2 regions of the Paenibacillus sp. SSG-1 genome follow, and region 1 is predicted to be linked to the other one. Evidence: riboswitches for the same ligand, from Rfam matches in the RefSeq annotation. Region 1 holds a riboswitch; the other holds the start of a gene.
The links. A riboswitch is a leader RNA that binds a small molecule or an ion and turns the genes downstream of it on or off. The one in region 1 is predicted to bind cobalamin.
Positions count from the first base shown of each region.

Region 2: it holds a riboswitch for cobalamin, as region 1 does, so the genes downstream of both, BCV73_RS00420 (ABC transporter substrate-binding protein) here and BCV73_RS26290 (ribonucleoside-diphosphate reductase subunit alpha) in region 1, are expected to answer to the same signal.

Region 1 covers NZ_MBRK01000001.1:5,732,955-5,736,677, reverse strand. The annotation lists gene BCV73_RS26290 (ribonucleoside-diphosphate reductase subunit alpha) at 1-1,440, opposite strand, end outside; cobalamin riboswitch at 1,675-1,897, opposite strand; gene BCV73_RS26285 (MTH1187 family thiamine-binding protein) at 2,186-2,488, shown strand; tRNA gene BCV73_RS26280 (tRNA-Thr) at 2,571-2,642, shown strand; gene BCV73_RS35485 (YjcZ family sporulation protein) at 3,082-3,198, shown strand; gene BCV73_RS34855 (sporulation protein YjcZ) at 3,463-3,573, shown strand.
Region 2 covers NZ_MBRK01000001.1:80,377-84,099, forward strand. The annotation lists gene cbiB (adenosylcobinamide-phosphate synthase CbiB) at 1-883, shown strand, start outside; gene BCV73_RS00410 (histidine phosphatase family protein) at 871-1,578, shown strand; cobalamin riboswitch at 1,863-2,080, shown strand; gene BCV73_RS00420 (ABC transporter substrate-binding protein) at 2,433-3,446, shown strand; gene BCV73_RS00425 (FecCD family ABC transporter permease) at 3,446-3,723, shown strand, end outside.

The DNA.
Region 1 (3,723 bases):
CTTGGTCACGAGTTCTTCTTTTTCCACCACGGTGGCGGATTGGTTCTGCATAATTTCGGTGCACAGGTTGGACGAGTAGATCATGCCATGTGCACGGTTCGGGTTCGCACGGTTGACGGTATCCCGGTAGAACATGTACGGCGTGCCGGTTTCCAGCTGCGATTTCATGATGCGCTTCATGATGTCGATCGCAGGCACCGTAATTCTTGGAAGCAGCGGGTGGGCAACCGCTTCGGCGTACTTCTCGCGGAACGATCCTTGACCGACCGTTTCGTCATAATAATCCTCAAGACCCGCAGGACGGCCGTTGGCATCCTTCCAGCCCATAATTTTCTTCACTTCATGCGGGCAGAACAGGCTCCACTCGCCGCGGGCTTCAACCGCCTCCATGAACAGATCCGGCAGGCACACCCCATGGAACACGTCATGCGCTCTCATGCGCTCGTCGCCATTGTTCAGCTTCAGGTCCAGGAAGGCCAGGATGTCTTTATGGAAGACGTCCAGGTAGACGGCAACCGCACCTTTACGGGTACCGAGCTGGTCAACGCTGACCGCCGTGTTGTTCAGCTGGCGGATCCAAGGAATGACACCGGAGCTGGTGTTCTTGTGACCGCGGATGTCGGAGCCGCGCGCCCGGACTTTACCGAGGTAAACGCCGATGCCGCCGCCCATTTTGCTGAGACGGGCCACGTCGGTATTGGAGTCGAAAATCCCTTCCAACGAGTCGTCCACCGTGTCGATAAAGCAGCTGGACAGCTGTCCGGCGACCTTCTTGCCGGCGTTGGACATCGTTGGCGTAGCGGCGGTCATGTACAGGTTGCTCATGGCCCAATACGCTTCCTTCACGAGCTCAAGGCGCTTGTCCTCTGGCTCAGTGTGCATCAAGTACATGGCGATGACCATGTAGCGCTCCTGCGGGAGCTCCATAACGCGTCCGTCGAAATCATGCGCAAGGTAGCGGTCGGACAGGGTCAGCAGACCGATATAGTCGAACAGCAGGTCGCATTTGTAATCGATGCAGTGGCCCAATTCTTCAATTTGCTCTTTTGTATAGCAGGTGAGGAGCTCCTCGCGGTAGATTCCTTTTTGCACCAGCTCGGTAATGAGAGGGTAGAACGCACCATATGGCTCGTCAGGATAGGCTTTGTAGCGGCGGTTGTAAGCGGCCTTCTTGTACAGGGAGGTCAGCAGTGAGCGCGCTGCGGCGAACTTCCAGTTCGGCTCCTCCTTGGTGACCAGCTCAAGCGCCGACATCGTGAACGCGCTGCTGATTTCGTCGCCGGTGACTTCCTCGCGGCGCAGTTTGCTCTGCACGCCCCGGAGGAGGCGCTCCTTGTCCAGGGTCTCCAGCCCCTCCAGGATTCGGTCGGCATAAACGGAGAGACGGATTTCATCAAAAGCCAGCTGGCGGTTGTTCGGTTTGGTAACGAGCTGCGGCATGGTGCAGATCTCCTTTCAAAGTTTGTATATTTGGTATAACGGAAAGTAGGACGATGCTGTGAAGAGGGAGCTCTTGCTGTGCTTGCCCATACAAAAGGCATTTCCGAAGAACCTGAAGCACAGGTACGAAAATGCCGCTAGATCCCGTATGCCCTATTTACGAGCATGGGAAAAAATATCTATCACCCTATGTATAGATATCGACTGGCATCACGCACCTATTCCTCGTAGGCCTTTCGTGAGACAAAACAGGCAGGTCTCCTGACTCCCGAAAATGCGATATTCGGCGCCTTCCCGTCCGCGTGACGGACAGTGGCCTCAGCCGATATCGTGCCGAAAGCTCGGAGCTCTCGGCCTTCCGGTTACAGTGGCGGGACCGTGACGGATTCACACCGTGCTTCCCTATTATGAACGCCTGGCAAATCGAGCCGTGTTCACCTGTTTCCACTATATTTGGTTGCTTTCATACTAATTTAACCCAATATATTGTGTTTGTAAACCTAGTTCCTCTTAAAAGACGAGCAATGAGAATTATACCAGATGGACCCCCGGGGCGCTACTGTGAACCATTGGAGATTAGCCTCTAGAGGGGGCTGAAAAGGTAGAAATCGGGCGGATTTTGCAGGAAAAACGCGAATAAAAAATTTTGCGGGCCATCCTTTTGCGATTCTGGAGGCGGTCGGGTAAAATAAAAATAGGAATAAAGTTCGATCCGCTTGCAAAAGGATAAAGGAGGCGCACGACCATGGCAATTGCAGAGGTAACGGTCATTCCGATCGGAACGGCCACGACCAGCCTGAGCTCCTATGTGGCACAGATGCAGCAGGTGCTGGCGGAGCAGAAGGGGATCAGCTACGAGCTGACGTCGATGAGCACGATCATTGAGGGGGCTCTTCCGGATGTATGGCAGGCGATTGCAGCCCTGCACGAAGCACCGTTCCTGGCCGGCGCGCAGCGCGTATCCACTTCAGTCAAAATTGACGATAGACGGGACAAAGCCTCTTCCAGCGCCCAGAAGCTGCAATCGGTCCGCGACAAATTGAAATAAATTCCAACTGCAAATGAAGTATTGCATTTTGGAAAAGAAGTTGTATAATAGTTTTTGTTTGACGGAAAATTTCATTTTCCACGCTGGTGTAGCTCAGGGGTAGAGCAACGCACTCGTAATGCGTAGGTCGGGGGTTCAATTCCCTTCACCAGCATCTTTCATAAGCCTTACAGGACGCGGGTTTCCGGATTTCGGAGACCGCGTCTTTTTTGTTAATTTGGGCGATCTTCTACCATTTTTCTGTCCTTTAGTCGAGTAAAGCGTGTTTTTCCCATCAATTAAAAATAAAATGGAATTTCCCCTGTCGGCTGTCGCAGGTCCTAGCAGCGCTGCATGAGCAATCCAGAGGCGCGCAAAGGTATCCCAATAAGGACAAGAATCAGGAATGATAAAGACCTTTATGTAAGAACCAATTACCTATACTGGGCATATAGTATAGTGGCTCATAAAACTTCCTTGATGTAAGGCAAAGCCCGCTTTCGAAGCGGGCGTTTTCATTCAGGAAAAAAATCAAATCTTAAGTGCGTTTACCCATACCAAATGGTGGAATGTACATATTGTAATATTAACTTTCTTACAAAGGAGGTACATGTATGAGCGACGGTGTTGTTGGTGGCGTAGGATACGGTTACGGTTTGCACAGCAACGTAGGTGCTATCCTGGTGCTCTTTATTTTGTTGGTAATTATCGTTAAGGCATTCTGTTGGTAATAAAAAGTCAGGAATGAGGAAGCCCCTGCTGGCTAAGTGCTGGCAGGGGCTTTTTTTATTTATAAATTAAAGTAGTTTCTCACTATCTAGGCACGTACAAGTTGGATTACTAGGGTAGCACGCGTTGTACTAATCCCGCCAGCTAGCCGTGGGCTCACTCGGGACCGAGGGAAAATAGTCTTTTAAACCGCTGACTCTGTCCACAACGCTGAAAGGTTTCTTTCATAGAATAAAACTGATCCTATGAAGAAAGGGGAATATCACATGAGCGAAGTTGGTGGAGTTGGTTATGGTGGCGGCTGGTCGACGAGCGTCGGTATCATTCTTGTCCTCTTTATTCTGCTTGTCATCATCGCTAAAACTTGGGGATACTAATTGCTGAAAGGTCCTTAGCCCGCCTGATCGATCCGGGGGCATGAGACCCACACAAGCGCAGCGCAGTGATCCGTTATGGATCCTGCGCTTTTTTTATATATCATCGGCGAAATATTCAGCGGACAGCCTGACCCATATTCGTGCAGTTCT
Region 2 (3,723 bases), 5.7 Mb from region 1:
GGGCAAGGCGATCAAAAAGGTGGAGAATGCCATTCGGGCAAGGGTCACCCGCCCGTTAGGACTCAAGAGGGCGGGGATACTGCTCCCGGTCATCGTGGCGGGCGGCTCCCTGCTGCTGACATGGCTTGTGCTCTGGGGGCTGCATCAGGTGCATCCGTGGCTGGCCTGGGCGGTGGAGGCGCTGCTGATCGCCACGACGATCGCCGTCAAAGGGCTGAAGGATGCCGGAAAGGAAGTGCTTGGCCATCTGCGGCGCGGCGATCTGCCGGAGGCGCGCAAGTCGCTCGGCATGATCGTCGGCCGGGACACGGCCCACTTGGACGAGCCGGAGATCGTCCGCGGCACGGTCGAAACGGTGGCGGAAAATATCGTCGACGCCGTCGTCTCGCCGCTGTTCTACGCCATCATCGGCGGCGCGCCGCTGGCGATGGCCTACCGGGCGGTGAACACGCTCGATTCCATGGTCGGCTACAAGAACGACAAATATTTGCAGCTTGGCTGGGCGTCGGCGAGGCTGGATGACATTGCGAACTTCATTCCCGCCCGGATCACCGCAGGCATCCTGGTGCTGTCCGCCTGGCTGCTGCGGCTGGACGCCGCCAGAGCCTGGCGCACCGTGCGCCGGGACGCGCGACGGCATCCGAGCCCGAACAGCGGCTTTCCCGAATCCGCGGTGGCGGGTGCGCTCGGCATCCGGCTCGGCGGCGAGAACGTGTACCACGGCGTCGCCTCGTTCCGGGCTTACATGGGCGAGGCGCTGCGCCCGATGGAGGCGCGCGACATCACGATGACGATCCGGCTGCTTATCACGGTATCGGTCATCTTTATTCTGCTGGGCATCGCCGTGCTGTGGGCGGCAGGAGGCAGTTTATGGACGTCCTAGTGAAACAGGTCGATCTGCTGCTGGTCCGGCACGGCACGACGCGGTGGAACCGGGAGAAGCGTTACCTCGGGCATACGGATATCCCGCTGGATCCGGGCAGCAGAGTCGAGCTTGCGCCGCTGGCCCGGGAGCTGACCGGGAAGGCGTTCCACGGCGTATACTGCAGCGACCTGGCCCGATGCCGGGAGACATTGGCGATCATTAGTCCGGCACACGCAGATACTGCGATGTATGACCCGCGGCTGCGGGAAATGGACTTTGGCGCCTGGGAAGGGCATACCTATGAACAGCTGCAGCACGAGTTCCTTTACCGGCAGTGGATCGATTCGCCGCAGCAGGTGACCCCGCCGGGCGGGGAGTCATGGGCGGATTTTTCCGGGAGGATCGACGGGTTTGTCGGCAGTTTGTTGAAGGACGTGGAGGGGGCTTGCAGCAGACCTGAAGGAACCCAGACCGAAAGTGAGGCGGCGCATTCCCGATCGCAAGGACCGGAAGGCACCGGCCCCGATTCTCAGGTTCCGCCGGAGATGCTGATCGTCGCCCACGGCGGCGCTCTGCGGCAGCTCGCGGTCCGCCTCGTCCCGGGGCTGTCCTTCTGGGACGTTCACATTCAGCCCGGGAGTTTGCTGCGGATCCGGCTGAGCTTCACTGAAGAAACCGGCGGTTGGGACGGCATGCTGGTGAATGAAGCTTGAGAGAGGATGCGAGCGAGGTAATGGTCGTCATCGACTGGTCCGAGCTTTTCTGCACTCCGGCAATGGGAAACGGCGAAAGGGCTCAGGCCGCTGGCATACAAGGACTTGCTTCCCGAATCGGCCGTTCCCCCGGGTTTGGCCATGCTCTCGGGCCCGCGTCCGGACATGCTCCCGGGCACGTGACCGGACATGCACCCCGGCGCGTCGCTGGACACAAAAATTCCATTGTCACCCGCAGGCTTTTCCCCTATAATCAGGACAAAAGAAGCATGGCCAGGATAATTGAATAGGAGTGCTTGTGAGGTCCCGGAAGCTGTCTGCCGTATAAGGCGAGCGTTGATCCGGGTGAAAAGGGAAGCCGGTGCAACTCCGGCACGGTCCCGCCACTGTAAACAGGTATGTCCCCAGGAAGCCACTGTCCCGCAGCAACACGGGATGGGAAGGCGGGGACGATTTTACCCAGCCTGTAAGTCAGGAGACCTGCCTCACGAGAGGAAATGACGGTCCTTCGAGGAAAGGATTACGTTTCACGTGCCCTTCATAACGCATGTTCGCCGCGGCTCAAGCAAGCATTGGCTTGAACTCTTGGCCTCGCACCATGCCACAAGGCACACCGGTCCATCGCGGCGATGCCGCGGGATGTTCCGTGCAGACGTAATCCCTGATTCTTGATCGAACAAGAGTCAGGGTTTTTTAGTTGACAAAGAATGGAGCGGCAGACGCCATACACCTGCTCATGGTGAGCAGCGGCGCTGCAACTCTAGCATTTCCGTCAGGTTTATTCCGTTTTCGTATACCGGTCAGGCCTCTTTTGTGCAAATTATTCGATAGACAAAGAGGGAGAGAACGAAATCATGAACGTAACGTTGAAACGCTGGTCCACAGGCCTCGCGGCGCTGCTGCTTGCCTTATCATTGAGCGCCTGCGGCGCCAAGAACGAAGGCAGCTCCGCCTCGCAGCAGCCTGCTGCCCAGACGGAGCAAAACACGGATAACAGTGCGTCGCAGACAAAGACAGACGAACTGAAAACAACCTATCCGCTGACCATTCAGGATGCGACGGGAGAGTCCTTTACTTTCAAGGAAGCGCCGAAGCATATTATCTCGGTATCTCCTGCAGAGACGGAGGCGCTCTTCGCGATTGGTCTGGACAGCGAGATCGTCGGGGTATCCGATTATGACGATTATCCGGAAGCAGCCAAGTCCAAGGCGAAAATGGGCGGCATTACTAAACCGAACGAGGAAGCGATCATTGCGGCCCAGCCGGACATCGTATTCACGGGCATTTCGATGAGCGAGGAAGCGGTGAAGAAGCTGCGCGACCTTGGCATTCAAATTTTCAAGACCGATCCGAAGACAGTCGATGACGTGATCAAAAATATCGAAACCTACGGCCTCATCACTGACCATCAGGCGGAAGCCAAAGCGGTGGTCGACAAGATGAAGCAGGAGGAAAATGAGGTTACCGAAGCAGTCAAATCGCTGACGCCAGAGCAGAAGAAAAAGGTATACATCGAATTTTCCCCGGGCTGGACGGTCGGCAAGGGCGAGTTCATGGATGAGCTGATCACCCTGGCCGGCGGCGTGAACGTGGCGGCGGACACCGAGGGCTGGAGCGAAATCAGCGAAGAGAAAATCATCAAGGACAACCCGGACGTGATTTTGTATGCCAACAGCGTCATCGACGAGAAGACGAAGAAAAGCCTAGGCGATATCATTAAAGGCCGCAGCGGCTGGGACCAGATTACAGCCGTGAAGAACGATGCGGTCATCGGTCTTGACGACAATCTGCTGAGCCGTCCGGGTCCGCGTGTCACGCAGGGCCTGAAGGAAGTGGCGAAGGCCATCTATCCGGACCTGTTTAAATAATGAGCAAAAAGCTGGCAGGCTATGGAGGAATCGGCATCGTCCTGCTCGTCCTGACCCTGCTGATCTGTCTGGGGATCGGCTCGGTCGCGCTGCCGATCCGGGACATCGCCCTCATTCTGCTGCACCGGATTCCATGGATCGGAAGCCATATCGACCCGACGTGGAACGCATCGTTTGAGCAGATTATTGTGAAGGTGCGGCTGCCGCGGATTCTGCTGGGCATGCTGGTCGGCGCGGCTCTGGCCGTGGCCGGCTCGGGATTTCAGGGCGTGCTGCG